3 regions of the Pseudarthrobacter sp. S3 genome follow, and region 1 is predicted to be linked to each of the others. Evidence: predicted binding sites of a transcription regulator. Region 1 holds the regulator's gene; each other region holds the start of a gene.
The links. Region 1 encodes HrcA, which represses chaperone genes, less so after heat shock. Its sites were predicted from a motif close to TTNGCACTCGNNNNNNNCGAGTGCNAA; they were not measured.

Region 1 (6,744 bases):
GGCCACGAGGCCGCGCACCTCGTGCAGGAGCCGCATAATGCGCGGAACTTCGTTGGCGGGGCCGCTGATGGATAGCTCGTTTCCACGAACGTGGAAGTTAACCGACGGGAACTGCTCTTCGATGTAACGCAGGGCCTCGTCATGGCTGCCGAGGGATTGGACCATCTGGTCGGAGTTGTCAAAGAGAACCACCTCCGTCCGGACACCAGGAAGTGAATGGGGGAATTCTGCGGCGGCGCCGTCAGTATTGAGCCGGCGCTTTCCGTTCGCTGATTCAGTCATGGTGCTGGCCCGCAGGCCTGTGGTCTCCTCCAGTTCGAAACTTAAAGTGCCGCCGGCTGCTGTGTGGGCGGGGCTGTTGCCGAGCACGCAGGAGCCAGCGGAGTCCTTCCATCTTACGCTAGGAGGCACCTCCCGGCACCTCCCGGCAGCGCCCGGCGGTCGCCGGGACGGGTGCCCGTCACCGCCGTGCTGCGGGACGGTTGCTGCCATTAGGTATCAACTTCATATCAGGCGCGTATCGTTCCCGTTGCAGTTACGCCGGCAGCCGGAATTTGGTGCTTTTGGCAGAACCGGCTATGCCATGCTGGAAATCACAGCCGTCCGGGGACCGGCTCACGGGGCCCAGGCCTCACCATTTCACAGCCGGGAAAGGACAGGCCACGAGAGTGCCGGAAACAGCGACCCCCCTTACTGCCAGACGCGCCGCACCGCGCTTCCGTCCGCAACGCCTCCTGGGTCTACTGGCAGCATTCCTCCTTCTCACCGGTTGCATCGCGGAGCCCAATCCCGGGACCACCCCGACGGCAAACCCCAGCCAGGCGGCCACCGGCTCACCCGGGGGCCCCTCCACCAGCGCGCCCCTGGAAACCACACAGTCTTCCAACAAGGCACCCGTCTACTGGATTGGCCGAAGCAACAACAACGTGTTCCTGTACCGGGAGTTCCGGGACGTGCCGGAGCAGGAGAATCCCGTGACACGCGCCCTGCGGGCCATGATGTCGGAGAAGCCGCTTGACCCGGATTTCTTCACGCCCTGGCAGAATCCCGAGAAACTCGCCTCCTCCATCTCCGGCAAGAACGTCATTACCGTCGACGTCTCGGAGGATGCCTTTAACAGCAATCTCGACGCTGACATGGCCGGCCGCGCTATCCAGCAGCTGGTCTTTACCGCTACGGCGGCGGCCGCGAGTTCCGGCCTGATCGATTCCGGACAGCAGATCCAGGTCAGGATCCTGGTGGATAGCCACACCGACTACATTGCCTTCAACCACGTCCAGCTTGGCGACCCCATGTCCCGGGCTGCCGGAATGGTGGCGCCTGTCTGGATCATCGATCCGCAGGAAGGGACAGACCTTGCAGGCGGAAGCGTCAAGATCACCGGCCGCAGCACGGTTCCGGGCGGTAAACTTCGCTGGCAGATCCTGCGGGCCGAAGCAAACGGGAACAAGACGCCCTACCTCACGGGGGAGAGCACTGCAGCGGCCGAAGCGGCACAGGCAGGAGTGTTCACGCTTGCGCTGAGCCTGTCCGCCGGGAACTATGAGCTCCGTGTTTCGCAGGTGGAGACGGCCGGCAGCAGCCAGGAGCTGAATCTGGACACGCGGAACTTCAGCGTCCGGTAGCAGGCCGCTTCAGGAGACCGGCGCTGTCCAGCGTCCCAGGACATCGCTCGCCAGGACAACCGCCGCCGGTCCGGCCGTGGATGACCTGAGGACGTGGTGTCCCAGGAGGGCCGTCATGGCGCCGGCGTCGCAAAGCCGGGTGACTTCGCGGGGACTGATTCCGCCTTCCGGGCCAACGATGAGCAGAATTTCCTGGGCTCCGGCGTCACCCTGGGCACCCTGGGCACCCTGCCATGATTCCAGGACGGACCGGAGCGGCCGGACAGCATCTTCGTGCAGGATTACGGCCAGATCCGCTGCCGCCACTGCTGCCACAAGGCCTGCCGTTTCGACGGCGGCGCGCACCTCGGGGATCCAGGCGCGGCGTGCCTGCTTGGCGGCCGCCGTGACCACGGACTGCCATTTCGCGTGGGCCTTGGCCGCACGCTCGCCCTTCCAGCGGACGATTGAGCGCTCGGACTGCCAGGGAATTACGGCGTCAATCCCGAGTTCGGTTGCCGTTTCCACGGCCAGTTCGTCGCGGTCCCCCTTGGCGAGGGCCTGCACCAGCACCAGCCGGATGTCGTGCCGGTCCTCCACGGAGACGGCGGAGCATTGCACGGTAAGCTCTGCAGGCGACGCCGAGACAACAGTTCCCGTCAGCCGTTTTCCGGCGCCGTCGGCAAGGTCCACGGACTCTCCAGGAGATAGCCGTTTCACGGTCACGGCGTGGCGTGCCTCCGGCCCTTGAAGGACAAATCGGGCACCGGGCACCAGCTCGTCGAGCGACCCGGCACCGCTGAAGAAAACGGGATTGCTCACCGCTACAGGTTACCGAACCGGTCCCGCAGCTTGGCAAAGACGCCGCCGCTGGCTGCCAGTTTGCCTTCCGTGAACTGCTCGCCCCGAAGCTTCGCCAGCTGCCGCAGGAGGTCCTCCTGCGCAGCATCCAGCTTGGCTGGCGTCTCAACCTGCAGATGGACCATCAGATCCCCGCGGCCGTAACCGCGCAGGTGCGTCACGCCGAGTCCGCGGAGCGTGATGATCTCCCCTGACTGCGTGCCTGCCTTGACGTCGATCTCCTGCAGTCCGTCAAAGGTTTCCAGTGACAGCTCGGTGCCCAGGGCGGCGGCTGTCATCGGAATGTGCAGCGTTGCGTGCAGGTCGTCGCCGTCGCGGGCGTAGGTGGCGTCGTTGTTGACCCGTAGTTCCACATAGAGGTCCCCGGATGGTCCTCCGGCCGGGCCTGCTTCGCCTTGCCCGGAGAGCTGGATCCGCGTGCCTGTGGCAACTCCGGCGGGCACCTTGATGGTCAGGGACCGCCGGCTGCGGATGCGGCCCTGTCCGCTGCATTCGTTGCAAGGGTCCTTGATAACCGTCCCGAACCCCTCGCAGCTGCCGCACGGGGCCGCCGTCATGACCTGGCCCAGGATGGAGCGCACCGCACGCTGAACCTGGCCGCTGCCGCCGCAGATATCGCAGCGGACAGGGTGGCTGCCTTCGCGGCAGCATGACCCGTTGCAGGTGGGGCAGGTGACCGCGGTGTCCACTTCGAGTTTCCGGTTGACGCCGAACACGGCATCGCGCAGTTCGATCCGGACACTGATCAGTGCGTCCTGGCCGCGGCGGACCCGGGACGCGGGGCCGGAGGAGCCGCCCGCGCCGAAGAACGTGTCGAAGATATCCTGGAACGCGAAGCCCTGGCCGGAGTATCCGCCGCCGCCGAACCCGTTGTCGGTTCCGTTCTCGTTGCCGGTGGTGTCATAGATCCGGCGCTTCTGCGGGTCCGAAAGTACCTCGTAGGCGTGGGTCACGGCCTTGAAGCGGTCCGAAGCATCATCCCCGGGGTTTACATCCGGGTGAAGAGTGCGGGCCAGCTTGCGGTAGGCCTTCTTGATCTCTTCCCCGGTGGCTTCCGGCGAGACTCCGAGGACGTCGTAGTGGCTGCTCAAAGTTCGTATCTCTTCCTTGTTGTACTGCCGGCAGGCGGGCTGCCGGCACTGCTCTTCGTGCCTGGACCGTAGTACTGTTACGGACCCAGAATTCTTGAAAGGTAACGGGCTACTGCCCTGACGGCGGCCATGGTGGTGGGATAATCCATCCGGGTGGGGCCCAGCACACCGATCTTGGCGGTGCTGTCTGGTCCGTAGCCCGTGGCCACCACGGAGGCTTCCGCGAGCCCGTCGTACGGGTTTTCACGCCCGATACTGACTGCCACCCCCCTCGGATCCTGCGCCATGTCGCCTAAGAGGCGCAGCAAGACAACCTGCTCCTCGAGGGCTTCGAGGACTGGTCCGATACTGAGCGGAAAATCCACATTGGAGCGGGCGAGGTTTGCTGTTCCGGCCATGACCATGCGTTCCTCGCGGGTGTTGTGGGCGAGCGTTTCCAGCCCGTGGGCCAATGCCTGGGCCGCCGCACGCTGGCCCGGGCTGACGGACGAAACGACCCCCGGCAGCGAGGGCGCCAGTCGGCTCAGCGAGATGCCCGCGAGGGATCCGAGGAAGTGTGCCCGCAACGCCGCGACGGCGTCGTCGCCAAGGTCCAGGCCTACGTCGATCACACGCTGTTCTACCTTGCCGGTGGTGGCGATGAGGACCACGAGTACCTGCTGCGGCGCAAGCAGGACGAATTCGATGTGGCGGATGGTGGCGCGGCTCAGATGCGGATACTGCACGACGGCGACCTGGTTGGTCAGCTGCGACAGCATCCTGACGGTTCTGTCCAGGACGTCATCCAGATCGTCTGCACCCTCCAGCAGCGCCTGGATTGCCCGCCGTTCCGCCTGGGAAAGCGGCTTTACCGCTGAAATCTGGTCCACAAACAGCCGGTAGCCTTTGTCTGTGGGAATCCTTCCTGCGCTCGTGTGCGGGGCGGTGATCAGGCCGTCGTCTTCCAAAGCCGCCATGTCGTTGCGGATGGTGGCGCTGGACACGCCAAGGTGGTGGCGTTCCACGAGCGCTTTGGAACCCACTGGCTCGCGGGAGTGCACATAGTCCTCCACGATGGCGCGCAGTACTTCGAGTTTGCGCGGCTCGCTCATACTCCACCTCCATCCGTGATCGCTGCGGGGTTAGCACTCGACATGCCTAAGTGCTAACAGTCTAATATGAGTCACCCCGTTGTTAGCATTGGTACCGCTCCGGGCGAAATTCCGGGCCAGGATCTAGCGGCGAGGCGGAATCAATCCATGCACTACCAGAACTGGGGTCCGCAGGAGATCACCGCGCCCGTCAGGAGCGAACTTCCTGAGGTTCCCGTGGCGCGCGGCATGGTCCTTGAAGATGTCCAGTCCGGCTGGGTGGGAGCGGTGACCCGGGTGGAGAAGTCCGGCGGCATGCATGTGGTGGCCCTCGAAGACCGGCGAGGAAAGTCCCGGTCCTTCCGACTCGGCTTCGGGTTCCTCCTGGAGGGGCAGCCCATCCGGCTCGTTCCCCCGGCGCCCAGGCAGGCCGCCCCCGTGGTGGCCGGCCGGACGGCGTCCGGCTCAGTCCGCGTGGCCGGCCAGCGTGCCCAAGTGGCCAAGGCGAGCAGAATCTGGGTGGAAGGAAAGCACGACGCCGAACTGGTGGAGAAGGTCTGGGGTGACGATCTCCGCGTTGAGGGCATCGTCGTCGAACCTTTGCATGGCATTGATGACCTCGCCGGGGCGGTGGCCGCGTTCGGTCCCGGTCCCGGCCGCCGGCTGGGGGTCCTGGTGGACCACCTGGTGCCGGGTTCGAAGGAGTCGCGCATCGCTGCCGCCGTATTGGCTTCCCCCGGCGCTGCCGGCAACGTTCTTATCGTCGGTCATCCTTACGTTGACGTGTGGCAAGCCATCCGGCCCGCGGTCCTGGGCCTCGAACAGTGGCCGGTGGTGCCGCGCGGGCAGGACTGGAAGACCGGCATCCTGACAGCATTCGGCTGGCCGCACTCCACGAAGGAAGATATCGGGCTTGGCTGGCAAAGGCTGCTGGGCGCAGTCCGCAGCTATGCGGACCTGGAGGCGTCACTGCTCGGGCGGGTGGAGGAAGTCATCGACTTCCTGACAGTGCCTTAACGCCGGATCCGGCTCCGCGCGGCGGCATTTGGTGGCCGAACCAGTATTCTTGGTACTGCGGGCGCTGCAGTTGCTTTCAGTCCGGCACTCTCCAACCCAGCACCATTGCACTTTCGAAGGAAGAAAACCGTGGCACAAAACGCACGCGAGCACCGGGACGATCACGGCGGCCAGGGCCGTTCCGAGTACCAGGGCGTTCCGGCAAATGCGCTGCCGCTGACGGCCAGCGAAGACCGCCAGTGGGCCACGCTGGCGCACTTCGGCGGGATTCTCGGCTGTGTTCCGTCCCTGCTGATCTACCTGATTTTCCGTGAGCGCGGGCCGTTTACCGCCCAGGAATCCAAGGAAGCACTGAACTTCAGCCTGCCGCCCACCATTGCTGCGCTGGTGGCCAATGTCCTGGTGTTTATTCCGGTGGTGGGAAACATCTTCGCTGTCATCGCCACCCTGATCTGGATTGCCCTGACCTGCTTCTCGGTGGCCGCAGGCATCCATGTCAACAAGGGCCAGCCGCACCGCTACCAGTACAACCTGCGCTGGATCAAGTAGTCCCCACCCGCTAAGCGGCGTCCCGAGGGCCCCGACGCGAGCTTGCGAGTGTTGGGAAGGGACCGCCGCGCTAAGCTCGCAGGCTCGGCCAGGGAACCCTGCGGGCGTGGGCCCACCACTGTTAGTCCGGCAGGATCCTGCGGACCACGGCGTCGGCCAACAGGCGCCCCTTCAGGGTCAAAACCAGCGTGCCGTGGAAGGCTGCCGGCGGCTCCACCAGGCCGTCCGCGATGAGCCCGGCCACGGCGTGCCGGCCGTGTTCACCCAACGTTGACGTTGCCAGCCCCGACACGAGCCGGGCCTCAAGCATCACGCGCTCCACATCACGGGTTTCGGCGTCGAGCGTTTCCCGCCCGGCGGCCGGTGACAGCCCCTGCGCGAGCCGTCCGGCGTAGGCCGTGGGGTGCTTGACGTTCCACCACCGCACTCCGCCGACGTGTGAGTGTGCACCGGGTCCGATGCCCCACCAGTCGTCCCCCCGCCAGTACGCCAGGTTATGCCGACATGCCTGCTCCGGCGTCCGGGACCAGTTACTGACCTCATACCAGCTGA
Region 2 (6,744 bases), 940 kb from region 1:
TGGCCTCCATGCCGTAGCGGGCGGCACGCCACTTGTTCTCCTGGATATGCCACGGCGGCATGGTGGGGATAGTGCCGCCGTTATCCAGAGTGGTGGAGAATTCATCGACCAGGCACTGGGTGAGGGCTGCAATCGCGCCCACTTCCTCCAGGGTGGCCAAGCCGTCGCAGATGCGCATTTCGATGGTGCCGAGGTTGGGGACGGGCCGGATGTCCCAGCGGATCTCGGACAGGGTGTCGATCACACCGGTGGTGAACATGTCCTGGACGTAGGACTCGTATTCGCCCCAGGACTGGAACTGGAAGGGCAGGCCCGCCGTCGGGAGCTGCTGGAACATCAGGGCGCGGTGCGACGCGTAGCCGGTGTCCTCGCCGCCCCAGAACGGGCTCGACGCCGAGAGCGCCTGGAAGTGCGGGAAGTAGTTGACCAGCCCATCCAGCACGGGGAGTGCCTTTTCGCGCCGGTCCAGGCCCACATGGACGTGCACACCATAGATGACCATCTGCCGGCCCCACCACTGGGTCCGGTCGATCAGCTTGGCATACCGGGCCTTGTCCGTCACGGGCTGCAGCTGCGGCGGGCTGAACGGGTGGCTGCCGGCGCAGAAAACCTCAACGCCCATGGGGTCGGTGATTTCGCGGACGGCGGCCAGGGACCGGTTGAGGTCTTCCTTGGCTTCGGCGGCAGTTTCGCAGATGCCGGTGACCAGCTCCACGGTGTTGAGCAGGAGTTCCTGCTTGATGTGCGGGTGCTCGTCGTCTTCGTTGAGTTCGGGGTGCTTGGCAACCACGCCGCTGAGCACTTCGTTGGCGACCGATGCCAGTTCGCCGGTCTCGCCGTCCACCAGTGCCAGCTCCCACTCCACACCAAGAGTTGATTGCTTCGATGAAGCGAAATCAATCTTCATGCGTTCCCCTAACTGTTCGGATAGCACTGGGCACGCGCCGCGTTCAAGTCTAGTGCAGGGGTAGCATCGTCATAATGGCCTTATTCATATGGAGCCGTGAGTGTATTCACAAATCCACCCTCTTTTTCGTGGCCGCCGCAGTGGCCGCGATGACGGCCTGCACGGCGGTTCCCCCCACCACCCCGGCGACCTCCAGCCCCGCGCCGGCCTCAACCCCGGGATCAGAGCGTCCGACGACGGCACCTCCGTCCGCTTCCCCCTCACCTGACCCCGGGCTGCTGCCGCTGGGCTGGGGCCCCGAACAGCGGGACCAGGATGCCGCCGCTGCCGCCGTGATGGCGATGTCGGTGGAGCAAAAAGCCGGTCAGGTGCTGATTCCGCTGTATGCCGGTACCGACGCCGAAGCCCAGGCCGCAACCATTGAACGCCTCCATCTGGCCGGGTCCATCATCATGGGCGACAACGTCCCGCTCGACGCCCGCGGCCAGACGGATCCGGCTGCCATGGCGACGGTCAACGCCCGGCTGGCCCAGGCCACAAAAGCTGACGGCAGGCCCTGGCCCGGGCTCATCGGCGTGGACCAGGAGGGCGGGATCGTGGCGCGGCTCGGTGCGCCCCTGACCGAATGGCCAACAGCCCTGAGCTACGGAGCCGCCGGAAATGTGCCGCTCGCCAAGGATGCAGGCCGCGCCCTGGCCGCGGAGCTCGGGTCGCTGGGCTTCACCGTGGACTTCGCGCCTGTTGCGGATGTGACCATGGGGCCCGCAGATCCAACCATCGGTGCCCGGTCAATGTCCGGCAACCCGGACGCAGCGGGAGCGCTGGCCGTGGGGTTCTCTCAGGGCATGCAGGAGGCCGGCGTCCTGCCCGCCCTCAAACACTTCCCGGGACATGGCTCCGTGACGGTTGACTCGCACCAGGACCTTCCGGTGCAGCCCGCGGGCATCGCAGAGCTCGAGGCTCGGGACTGGAAGCCCTTCCGGGCAGCCATATCCGCCGGTGTGCCTATGGTCATGACCGGGCACATCGCCCTACCGGCCCTGGAACCCGGCGTCCCGGCGTCGTTGTCCGGCCCCACCTACGCTGCGTTGCGCGGCATGGGTTTTAAGGGTGTGGCCGTGACCGATGCCCTCAATATGGGGGCAGTCCAAAAGCAATACCCGGGCGGCTCTGCAGCAACGGCGGCGCTGGCTGCCGGCGCGGACCTGCTGCTGATGCCCACGGACGTGGGGCAGTCCCATGCGGCCATCGTCAGCGCCGTGGCGGCCGGAACCCTGCCCGCGGCGCGCCTGGACGAAGCAGCCATCCGGGTGGCTACCATGATGATTTGGCGCGGCCGCGTCACCTCGGCGTCCGCCGGCTCGGCCCCTGCCAGCGCAGCCCCCGGCAGCGGCGGCGATATCTCGGCGCGGGTCTCCGCGGGCGCCGTCACAGTTCTGTCCGGCCACTGCGGCATCCCAATCGTCCAGGGCAGCCTCCGGATCACGGGCGGATCAGCGCAGGACCGGGCACGGTTTGAGGCGGCCGCGGCGAAGGCCGGGCTTGGCACCGGGGCGGGCCCGCTGGTCAGCCTTATCGGTTACGCCGGGCGGCCGGGCGGGGGCGATATCGCCGTCGCCCTGGATGCGCCGTGGCCGCTGCAGGATTCCAGCGCGCCGGTAAAGATTGCGCTGTACGGCCGGACCCCGGGTGCGTTCGACGCACTGGTTGCCGTCCTGGCAGGCAAGGCGACTGCCCCGGGAAAGCTGCCCGCCGCCGTCGGAAGCTATCCGGCCGGAACGGGTTGCCCGTAACCTGGCCCGCAACACATCGCCGAATCGCTCAACGGCGGTTTAATGGTCGGGTGCCCATTCTGAATAAAGACATGACCTTGTGTATTTCGCTGTCGGCCCGGCCCAGCAACAACGGGACCCGGTTCCACAACCACCTCTACGACCAGCTGGGCCTGAACTGGATCTACAAGGCCTTTGCCCCCACCGACCTGGCCCAGGCGATCGCCGGCGTCAGGGGCCTGGGCATCCGCGGCTGCGCTGTGTCCATGCCGTACAAGGAGGACGTGATGGCCCTCGTGGATGAGTTGGATCCCTCCGCCAAGGCCATCGATTCGGTCAACACCATCGTGAACACCGACGGGCATCTGTTGGCCTACAACACCGACTACACCGCCATCGAGCAGCTCCTTGCCGGCAACGCCGTGCCCGCGGATTACTCGGTGCTGGTCCAGGGTGCCGGCGGCATGGCCAAGGCCACCGTCGCGGCCCTGCGCGACGCAGGCTTCACGGACGTCACGGTCATCGCCCGGAACGAAGACGCCGGCCGGGCGCTCGCTGAGCAGTACGGGTTCCAGTGGCGGGCAACGCTCGACCGCGGGACGGCGGACCTGATCATCAACGTCACGCCCATTGGTATGGCGGGCAGTCCGGAAGTGGACTCCTTGTCCTTCCCGGAACATGCCATCGCGGCAGCCAAAGTGGTGTTCGACGTTGTGGCGCTGCCGGCCGAGACGCCGTTGATCAAGACGGCCCGGGCCGCCGGGAGACAGGTGATCACGGGCGCCGAGGTGGCGACCATCCAGGCGCTCGAGCAGTTTGTGCTCTATACCGGCGTGCGGCCCACCGACGAGCAGGTCCGGGCCGCCGAGGACTTTATGCGCGCCCAGTAGGGCCCGGTCTCGGGAGCGTTCGCGGTCTCAGACCGGTTCCACCGAGATGGCCACCCGGTCCTCCCCAATACGGGTCAGGACCAGGGTGGCTGTTTTTTGTCCGGCCTTCTTGCCTGCACCTTTGTTGCCGGCGAACAGCTGCTTGCGCAGTTCCTCCGGGGTTACCGATGTGCCGCGCTTTTTGATGTCCAACACCGTGATGCCGTTCTGCTTCACCCAGGCCTTGAGCGCCTTGACGTTGTACGGCATCACTTCCAGGACCTTGTACGCCCGGGCGAAGGGCGTGTCCACCAGTTCCGGAGCGCAGATATAGGCGATGTGCTCGTCCAGCAGGTGCCCGCCCAATTGAAGCGCGACGTCGGCCACCAGGCCGGCACGGATCACCGCACCATCGGGCTCATACAGGTAGCTCTCTGCCGGACCCACCGGCGCCGCGGGACCGCCGTCGAAGTCGTCAGCGCTGGTCAGCTCGGCGGCACCTTGCGCACCAAGCAGCAGCGCGGCGCGGCGGATTCCGGGCCGGCGCACGGAGTTGAACCACAGGGCCACCTCGGTGACGTCGCCGCCCACCGATATCCACTGCGCCTCGCAGCCAGCGGGAACAGACTCGTGCGGCATGCCGGGGCCCATTTTTACGCCAACGGCGCGCCCGGTGGCCGCGAGCGATTCCACAAAGGACAGGGGCGGTGAAAATGCCTCAGGATCCCAGATCCGCTTGGTACCCGACGTGGAGGTGACGCGGCGTGCGGGATCCAGCCAGACGCCGTCGACCCCGTCCAAAGGGACGGTGGTGGCGTCCGAATGCACCACCGTGGCGTTGGGGAAGGGGATCAGGTTGACCGTGGCGCAGGCGGCGGTGGTTTCGTCCATCTCCACGGCCGTGACCGTGATGTCCATTGATGCCAAGGCCAGGGAATCCGCGGCAAGGCCACACCCGAGGTCAGCCACATGGCGGACGCCGGCCTGCGCAAAGCGCTCGGCATGCCTTGCCGCGACCGTGAGACGCGTGGCCTGTTCCAGCCCGGCCTGCGTGAAGAGCATGCTCCGGGCGAACTCGCCGAACTTCAGCTCGGCCTTGGTGCGGAGCCGGGACTGGGTGAGGACGGCGGAGACCAATGCGGGGGAGTGACCGGCCTTGCGTAGGGCCGCGTTGAGTTCGAACGCCTTGTCCTCGCGGTACGGGCCCAGGGACGCCAGGAGCTCCCAGCCTTCGCTCGTGAGCAGTGGGGCGATCTGGTCCTGCGGTGCTTGAGCCATGGGTTCAAGCCTAGTGGAGGGGGCCGGTGGCCAGATCCGGCTAGGGTTGAAGGCATGGAAGACAGTGCAGGCACCCAGCCGTCCGGACCACCGCAAGCCAGTAAGCCGGACCTGGTGAAGTTCGCCCGCCCCGCGCTGATTGCAGGATCCGCAGTGGCCGTTGTCTGCGTCGCGCTGCTCGTGATCATCTTCTTCCTGGACACGTTCAACGCCACTGTCTACTCCGTGGGCGGCAAGAACATCCAGGACGCCACGGATGAGGCAGGGGAGATTCGCGGCCTATACGCCGGAGCACGCGTAGGCGGCATCATCATGCTGGTGGTCTCGCTGCTGGCTGCCGTGGGCGGCGCCGTGGTTCTGTATCTGCAGCGGGGCATAGTCGAAGAAGGGGACGACGGCGACGAGGACGTCGACCTTGAGGACCTCACCGGCCGGTAAAAGGCTGTTCGCCGGAGACATAATTCTGGCACTCGCCTTGACCGAGTGCTAACCAAAACATAGAGTCATCATTAGCACTCTCCCTAGGAGGGTGCTAACACATGACGAGCTGCCAGCCAGGCTGCTGCCGGCACCGCGACGACGGTTTGCCAGCCACGGCGAAACAGCTCAACTGTCCACAAATTTCGCTGACGTAGAAGGAGAGGTCCGAGTGTCGGTCTCTATTAAGCCTCTTGAGGATCGTATTGTTGTCCGCCCGCTCGAAGCCGAGCAGACCACGGCTTCCGGCCTGGTTATCCCGGACTCCGCACAGGAGAAGCCGCAGGAGGGTGAAGTTGTTGCAGTAGGCCCCGGCCGCTTCGAAGACGGCAACCGCGTGCCTGTCGACGTAGCCGTTGGCGACGTTGTCATCTACTCCAAGTACGGTGGAACCGAAGTCAAGACCGGTGGCAACGAGTACCTCGTGCTGTCCGCCCGCGACGTTCTGGCGATCGTCGTAAAGTAACTCTTTGGATCCCCGTGCCGCTGATCATGCATTCCGCTGGTCAGCTGTGCGGGGTTCTGTCTTGAAAGGACAAAACCATGGCAAAGCAGCTTGCGTTTAACGACGCTGCCCGCCGGTCGCTTGAAGCCGGCATCGATAAGCTCGCCAACACTGTCAAGGTGACGCTCGGCCCCCGCGGCCGCAACGTTGTCCTCGACAAAAAGTGGGGGGCACCCACCATCACCAACGATGGCGTCACCATCGCGCGTGAAATTGAGCTTGATGACCCGTACGAGAACCTTGGCGCGCAGCTGGCCAAGGAAGTCGCCACGAAGACCAACGATGTTGCCGGCGACGGCACAACCACGGCTACCGTGCTCGCCCAGGCCCTGGTCAAGGAAGGCCTGCGCAACGTTGCGGCGGGCGCCGCTCCGGGCCAGATCAAGCGCGGCATCGAGGTTTCCGTAGAAGCCATTGCAGCCCGCCTGCTCGAGAACGCACGCCCGGTTGAAGGCACCCAGGTTGCCAGCGTGGCAGCTATCTCGGCCCAGAGCGACGAAATCGGCGAGCTCCTCGCCGAGGCATTTGGCAAGGTCGGCAAGGATGGTGTGATCACCATCGAGGAGTCCTCCACCACGCAGACCGAGCTGGTCCTCACCGAAGGCATGCAGTTCGACAAGGGCTACCTGTCCCCGTACTTCGTGACCGACTCCGAACGCCAGGAAGCCGTTCTCGAAGACGCCCTTATCCTGATCAACCAGGGCAAGATCTCCTCCGTGCAGGACTTCCTGCCGCTGCTGGAGAAGGCGCTGGCGAGCTCCAAGCCGCTCTTCATCATTGCCGAAGACGTTGAGGGCGAGGCCCTGTCCACGCTGATCGTCAACCGCATCCGCGGCACCCTGAACGTTGTTGCCGTCAAGGCTCCGGGCTTCGGCGATCGCCGCAAGGCCATGCTGCAGGACATTGCAACCCTCACCGGTGCGCAGGTCATCTCCG
Region 3 (6,744 bases), 1.2 Mb from region 1:
ATGCCTTCTTCAACAGCAGCCTTCGCATTGCGGACAGCGTCCTCAATGCGGTGCTTGCGTTCCTTCAGCTCAACTTCGGTTGCGGCACCGGCCTTGATGACTGCAACGCCGCCGGCCAGCTTGGCCAGGCGTTCCTGCAGCTTCTCGCGGTCGTAGTCCGAATCGGAGTTTTCGATCTCGGCACGGATCTGGGAAACGCGGCCAGCGATCTGGTCGGCGTCGCCGGCACCTTCAACGATGGTGGTCTCGTCCTTGGTAACAACAACCTTGCGGGCGCGTCCCAGGAGTTCCAGTCCGGCGGTCTCCAGCTTGAGTCCGACTTCCTCAGCGATGACCTGGCCACCGGTGAGTACAGCGATGTCGGCCAGTTGGGCCTTGCGACGGTCGCCGAAGCCCGGAGCCTTGACGGCAACGGACTTGAAGGTGCCACGGATCTTGTTGACGATCAGGGTGGCCAGGGCCTCGCCCTCGATGTCCTCGGCAATGATCAGCAACGGCTTGTTGGACTGCATGACCTTTTCCAGGACAGCGACCAGTTCCTTGACGTTGGAGATCTTCGAGTTGACGATCAGGATGTACGGGTCCTCAAGGACCGTTTCCTGGCGCTCAGTATCGGTAACGAAGTAAGCGGAGATGTAACCCTTGTCGAAGCGCATGCCTTCGGTGAGCTCGAGCTCCAGGCCGAAGGTGTTGGACTCCTCGACGGTGATGACGCCTTCTTTGCCCACCTTGTCGAGGGCTTCAGCGATCAGGGCGCCAATTTCGTCGTCACCGGCGGAGATGGAGGCGGTAGCCGCAATCTCTTCCTTGGTTTCGATTTCCTTGGCGGAGGCCAGCAGCTCAACCGTGACGGCCGCTACAGCTTTTTCGATACCGCGCTTGAGGGACAGCGGGTCAGCGCCGGCCGCGACGTTGCGCAGGCCTTCCTTGACCAGAGCCTGCGCCAGCACGGTAGCCGTGGTGGTGCCGTCGCCAGCGACGTCGTCCGTCTTCTTGGCAACTTCCTTGACCAGCTCGGCGCCGATCTTTTCGTAAGGGTCGTCCAGCTCGATCTCCTTGGCGATGGAAACACCATCGTTGGTGATCGTGGGGGCGCCCCACTTCTTTTCGAGGACGACGTTGCGTCCACGCGGGCCGAGGGTGACCTTGACGGCGTCGGCGAGGATGTTCAGGCCCCGCTCAAGGCCGCGGCGTGCCTCTTCATCAAATGCAATGATCTTGGCCATAACGGCAGTAGTCCTTTCGGGACAGTCGTTAAGAATGAACCTCACTGCAGTGCCCGCGACGGACGATCCTTCACCGGCGGCCTCTGTATGCCGTGGCTGGGGATCTCACTCCAGCTAGGTATTTCTCTCGCTCCACGACCGCCGCCAAGCTCCGATGCCGGAAAACCGGACGTTGCTTTAGCAGTCGATACGTAAGAGTGCTAACTCAATAATTAGCACTCCCTAGGTGAGAGTGCAAGCGAAAGGCCCCGCAAATCGCGCCGTCCAGGCGGCCCGTTCGCCACCGGCGATCAGCCTGCGACCCGGCCTGCAGCCTCACGGCCGGTGAGCACCGCCCTGTTGTCTGCGCCGTAAGTGAACACCATGTAGTTGGCCGTGGTGATATCACCGTTGGTGTCGAAGGCAACCGGCCCCGATTCGCCGTCGTAATTAATGCCCGCCCCGGTCTTCAGGACCGCGAGGCAATCGGTGTAGGACAGGCATGGCTTGGCGGCCGGGCCAGAGGCCTGCGCGGCGGGCTGCCCGCCTGCTGTCCCGCCGGAGACGGCGATCAGGTTCGCGGCAATGGAGCGGCCGGCATCGTCGTCGGCCTTCGCTGCGGCCAAGGCGGCGAGATTCACGGCGTCGTAGGTCTCTGCGGCGAACGAAAGGTCTTTCAGCGCAGGGTTGACCGCCACAAGACGGGCTTGGAAGTCCGCGGACGGCAACAGACCCGGTGCCACTGCACGGGCACCGTCGAGGGCCTTGGATCCCAGCCCCGAACCGTACTGGGCGAAGGCGCCGTCGCTCAGGATGATGCTCTTGCCCGAGAGCCCTGCGTTGTTGAGCTCTGCGAGGGCACCATGGGCGTCGTCCCTGGCGATCAGCACCACCGCGTCAGGCGTGGCGGCCTTGGCAGCGGCTGCCGCGTTCCTGGCGTCGCCGGGCTTGAAGGCGGTGGTGGAGACGGTGACCAGTCCGGCGTTCTTGGCGGCGCCGGCCACCGCGGCAGCTACATCTTTTCCGTAGCTCGAGTCCTGGTGGACCACGGCAAGGCTCTTGGCGCCGCCGTCCTTGGCCAGTTTCACCAGCACCGATGCCTGGGCAACGTCCGCTGCCGCCGTCCTGAAGTAATAGCCGCCGCTTTTGTAGCGGGACAGGCCGGCAGCGGAGTTGGCCGGCGAGACGAGCGTGACGCCCGCAGCTGAGAGGACGTCGATGGCGGCGGCGGCGTGGCTCGAATCGGTCGGTCCGATCACCGCATCAACTTTGACTGAGGCCAGGTTCCTGGCCTGGGCGTCGGCGCCCTCGCCGGTGCCCACCACGAGATCAACAGGCCTGCCCTTGTGGCCGCCGGCCGCATTGATTTCCTTGACGGCGAGTTGGGCCGCAGCGAGCTCCGAGTCGTTGAGGAAGGCCTGTTTCCCTGTGCTGTCCTGAATCAGCCCGATCCGCAGCGTGCCGTCACCGGATGCTTCAGCCGATTCAACCCGGGCGTTGCCGCCTGCCCCGGCGCAGCCGGCCAAGGCCAGCAGGAGTGCCGCCCCTGTAGTTGTGCGGACGATTGTTGCGCGCAAGCTGCGGGAGATCACTGAGCGGGCCGGACGTTTTCTGCCTGCGGGCCTTTCTCGCCTTCGCCGACCTCAAGCTCGACGCGCTGGCCCTCATCCAAGGCCCGGTAACCTTCGCCCTCAATGGCCGACCAGTGCACAAAGACATCGTCCCCGGAGCCGTCCACCGTAATAAAGCCGTAGCCCTTTTCGGCGTTGAACCACTTAACCGTTCCCAATGCCATGATGTCCGCTCTTTTCCGTCGTGCCGTCGGTCCCCGTCGGAAGTGTGCCGCTTGTTACGGACCGAAGCCTGAAATCACTCTAGCGACAAGCCATCCGGCGGGCCGAGCCACACGGCCGCTCCGGTGCCCAAAAGTTATTCAGGCGTGACCGCGCGGCATCACTTGTAGCCCGGCCCCAGGACAACAACCAACGGCACCTGGAATTCCTGGGTCTCCACCAGCGTGGGGACGTTCAGGAGTTTCGAGAGTGCTTCTGCGTTGGCTTTCTGCGCCGGGCCTGCATAGAAGATTGCGGATGTCTTTTGCGGAGCGCCGCCCCAGTTTCCCACCTGACCCAGGGTCCAGCCATCGGCCTGGACCATCGAGCTGATGCGTCCGGCGAGCCCGGCCGTACCTGCCGCGTTGTAGATGGCAACGCCCTGGGTCTTGTCCAGCACAGCTGCGGAGGGGACGTTACTGGGCGAAGCGCTGGGCTCTGCGTCCGGGCTCTTCGAGGGCTCCGGGTCCGCGGAAGATTCAGCGGTGACGGACGGTGCCGCGCTTGCCTCGGGTGCCGCGGTTGATTCCAGGCTGGTTGAGGCTTCGCTGCCGGCCTGGGTAAACCCGAGCTTGGGAAGGATCAGGAAGGAGACCATTCCGATGGCCAATGCAACAATCCCCACAGCAAGGATGGGCCACAGCTTGCGGCGGGCCGGCGCCGAGGCCGCACGGTGGACGCCCTGCCGCGAGGCGGACTCCGGAACCTTGTCGAATTCATCCCGAGCGTATTTGGTCATGGTGGGGAGACGTCCTTGTTGATTGCTGCTGATGGCTCAGCACGAGCGTGGTCAGGCGTCGGAACCCAGGCGTCGTGCAGTGCGTGCCCGGTGACGCGACGTACGTAGTCTACGCAATCTCTTGACCAGCATGGGGTCGTGGGCCAATGCTGCCTCGGTGTCAATAAGGGCGTTGAGCAGCTGGTAGTAGTGGGTCGCGGACAGGTCGAACAGCTCCCTGATGGCCTGTTCCTTGGCCCCCGCGTATTTCCACCACTGCCGCTCCAGTGCCAGCATCTGCTGGTCGCGCTCGCTCAGGGGAGAGTCACGGAGGGTAAAATCCGCCAGCAAAGAGCCGCGCTTCTCAGGCTCCGGCACGCGCTCCCGAGCAGGTTCCGCCACGGAACACCCCTTCGCTGGTCTTGCTGAATCACCGGTTAAGTTTCAAAATCTGCTCCCCATGTTACGGCGTAAATAACACCGATGTCATTTGCGCCCCGGCTGCAGTGGCCGGTAACCCTGCGAGAATGGGAGCGTGTTTGATTCTGACGCGCTGTTCGAACTGACGGCAGACCCGGCCGAGCCCGTCGGCTTTGCCGAGATGGCCGTTTTGCCGCTCAGTGCGCTGATGGCGGCCGACTGGGCGGAGACGCTGGGCCCCGTTGAGGGTGAACTGCGTGGCGTCCTGAACTTCCTGGCGACCGAAGTTGCCGCGGGGCACCACGTGCTACCAGCGCCGTCGAACGTTCTGCGCGCCTTCCGGCAGCCGCTGGCCAGCGTGAAAGTCCTGGTAATGGGCCAGGACCCCTACCCGACGCCGGGCCATGCGATCGGCCTGTCCTTCGCCGTTGACGGGCGGACCCGGCCCATCCCGCGGAGCCTGGCGAATATCTACCGCGAACTGGAGGCCGATCTTGGCCTTCCCGCGCGCGTCCACGGTGACCTGTCCGCCTGGGCCAGCCAAGGGGTCCTGCTGCTGAACCGGGTCATGAGCGTCCGGGCAGGGGCTGCCGGCTCCCACCGGGGCAAAGGCTGGGAGGCCATCACGACGGCGGCTGTCACCGCGGTTGCCGGCCGGCAGACGTCCGACGGCGGCCCGGCGCCGCTGGTGGCGGTGCTGTGGGGCAAGGACGCGGAGAGCGTCCGGCCCCTCCTGCCAGGCGCGGCGGTCGTGTCCAGCGCACACCCCAGCCCCTTGTCTGCGTCGCGCGGATTCTTCGGCTCCAGGCCCTTCAGCACCATCAACCAGCTGCTGCAGGACCAGGGCTGCCCTGGCGTAACCTGGGCACTCCCTCCGGTCCCCTAGCTTAGGGTTACCTTATGAGCACTGTTCCGGCCGTCACCAGCGCCACAAAAAATACACGTCCGCAGATCGGTCTCACGGTCATTCGGCGGGAAGAACTCTCGCCCCACATGGTCAGGATCGTGGCCGGCGGCAAGGGTTTCGCCGCCTACGTGAACAACAGCTTCGTGGACCGCTACGTCAAGATTGTCTTCCCGCAGCCCCACATTAACTATGCCCAGCCCCTGGACTTGTGGACCATCCGCGAAACCATGCCCCGCGAGCAGTGGCCCTTCACCCGCACCTACACGGTCCGCTGGGTGGACACCGAGGCGCAGGAACTTGCCATCGACTTTGTGATCCACGGCGCCGAGGGGCTGGCGGGTCCGTGGGCGGCTGCTGCCAAGCCCGGCGACACCATCACCTTCACCGGGCCGGGCGGCGCCTACAACCCGGCGCCTGACGCGGACTGGTACCTCTTTGCCGGCGATGAGGCCGCACTTCCTGCGATCGCCGCCGCCATTGAATCGTTGCCTGCTGAAGCGGCCGGCCTGGCATTTATCGAGGTGGACAGCGATGCCGACATCCAGTCCGTCGCGTCCCCTGCCGGGGTTCAGGTGACCTGGCTACGCCGCAACGGCGCACCGGCCGGCGTCGGGGACCTTCTGGTCTCAGCGGTGGCCGGCGCCGAATGGCCTGCCGGCCGGGTTGACGTTTTTGCCCACGGCGAGCGCGGCTACATGAAGGGCCTGCGGGACGTGTTTTTCGTCCAGCGCGGCCTGGAACGGAACCAGGTTTCGCTGTCCGGCTACTGGGCCCAGGGCCGGGTGGAGGACGACTTCCAGGCCGAAAAGAAGCTCCCCGTAGGGAAGGTCTGACCCGTAGCCAGCACTTAGCGGACTCTGACCAATCGCCCAACAAATGGTCCAAATCTTGTCCGGCGCACCACACAGGCCTAGACTCACCGTAAATGGCCCTCCGGCAGCTGCTGATCGGGCTTTCGGTTACGCCGTTCGAGCGTCCCGGGGAGCCGTCATGAATGCTACGACCAGGCGATTCCTCCGCCGGGTGTTTACCTTCTGCCGCGCAGTGGTCAAAACAGCAGTGTTCGCGCCAATGGTCGCCCGGTCAGCATCCGCCCCGGCCCGGATCTGGGCGGCCCTGTCCTGGGCCACCCTCATCTACCTTGCGGGCTTCGGCGTGCCAAGCGGCGCCGGAGGGCCCACCCGTGCAGCCGCAGGAGCAGCCAGCCTCCGAAGAACAGCCTGACTCCGACTCGAGGTCTGTTCACTTCACCGCAGCCGGGGACATCGGCATGGGCGGCGGCGCCAAGGCAGTGCTCGACGTGATCGCCGGGCTGAAGCCGGATCTAAACCTAGTGCTCGGCGACCTCTCTTACCAGACCGGCACTGGGCAGCCGTTCTGCGACATGGTGACAGCGAAACTTGGCCAGGATTTTCCGTACGAGCTGATCACGGGGAACCACGAAAGCGACGGCCACGACGGCGCTATCGGCACGTTCGCCCATTGCCTGCCCAACAGGCTGCCCGGGTCGCAAGGCACGTACGGTACGCAATGGTACGTCGACGTGCCCCGGGACCGCCCCCTGGTGAGATTCATCCTCATTTCTCCCGGGATTGATTTTCCCGGCGGACAGCCCCTGGACTATTCGCAGGGCAGCAACCGCTGGCGCTGGACCGAATCTGC

Region 2: groES (co-chaperone GroES) is a predicted target of HrcA. The motif match lies at 5,290-5,316, and genes of this name have one in related genera.
Region 3: groL (chaperonin GroEL) is a predicted target of HrcA. The motif match lies at 1,404-1,430, and genes of this name have one in related genera.

What each region holds. Positions count from the first base shown of each region.
Region 1 is NZ_CP189583.1:2,114,661-2,121,404, reverse strand. It holds gene ACQCSV_RS10170 (PhoH family protein) at 1-282, opposite strand, end outside; gene ACQCSV_RS10165 (GerMN domain-containing protein) at 669-1,625, shown strand; gene ACQCSV_RS10160 (16S rRNA (uracil(1498)-N(3))-methyltransferase) at 1,635-2,426, opposite strand; gene dnaJ (molecular chaperone DnaJ) at 2,429-3,556, opposite strand; gene hrcA (heat-inducible transcriptional repressor HrcA) at 3,634-4,647, opposite strand; gene ACQCSV_RS10145 (DUF3097 domain-containing protein) at 4,795-5,643, shown strand; gene ACQCSV_RS10140 (DUF4870 domain-containing protein) at 5,773-6,192, shown strand; gene hemW (radical SAM family heme chaperone HemW) at 6,314-6,744, opposite strand, start outside.
Region 2 is NZ_CP189583.1:3,058,776-3,065,519, reverse strand. It holds gene ACQCSV_RS14645 (glutamate--cysteine ligase) at 1-907, opposite strand, end outside; gene ACQCSV_RS14640 (glycoside hydrolase family 3 N-terminal domain-containing protein) at 1,249-2,700, shown strand; gene ACQCSV_RS14635 (shikimate 5-dehydrogenase) at 2,751-3,569, shown strand; gene ACQCSV_RS14630 (class I SAM-dependent methyltransferase) at 3,597-4,826, opposite strand; gene ACQCSV_RS14625 (hypothetical protein) at 4,881-5,264, shown strand; gene groES (co-chaperone GroES) at 5,476-5,769, shown strand; gene groL (chaperonin GroEL) at 5,847-6,744, shown strand, end outside.
Region 3 is NZ_CP189583.1:951,098-957,841, reverse strand. It holds gene groL (chaperonin GroEL) at 1-1,226, opposite strand, end outside; gene ACQCSV_RS04675 (ABC transporter substrate-binding protein) at 1,517-2,782, opposite strand; gene ACQCSV_RS04670 (cold-shock protein) at 2,794-3,000, opposite strand; gene ACQCSV_RS04665 (LytR C-terminal domain-containing protein) at 3,159-3,776, opposite strand; gene ACQCSV_RS04660 (DUF3263 domain-containing protein) at 3,828-4,157, opposite strand; gene ACQCSV_RS04655 (uracil-DNA glycosylase) at 4,291-5,061, shown strand; gene ACQCSV_RS04650 (siderophore-interacting protein) at 5,076-5,915, shown strand; gene ACQCSV_RS04645 (metallophosphoesterase) at 6,266-6,744, shown strand, end outside.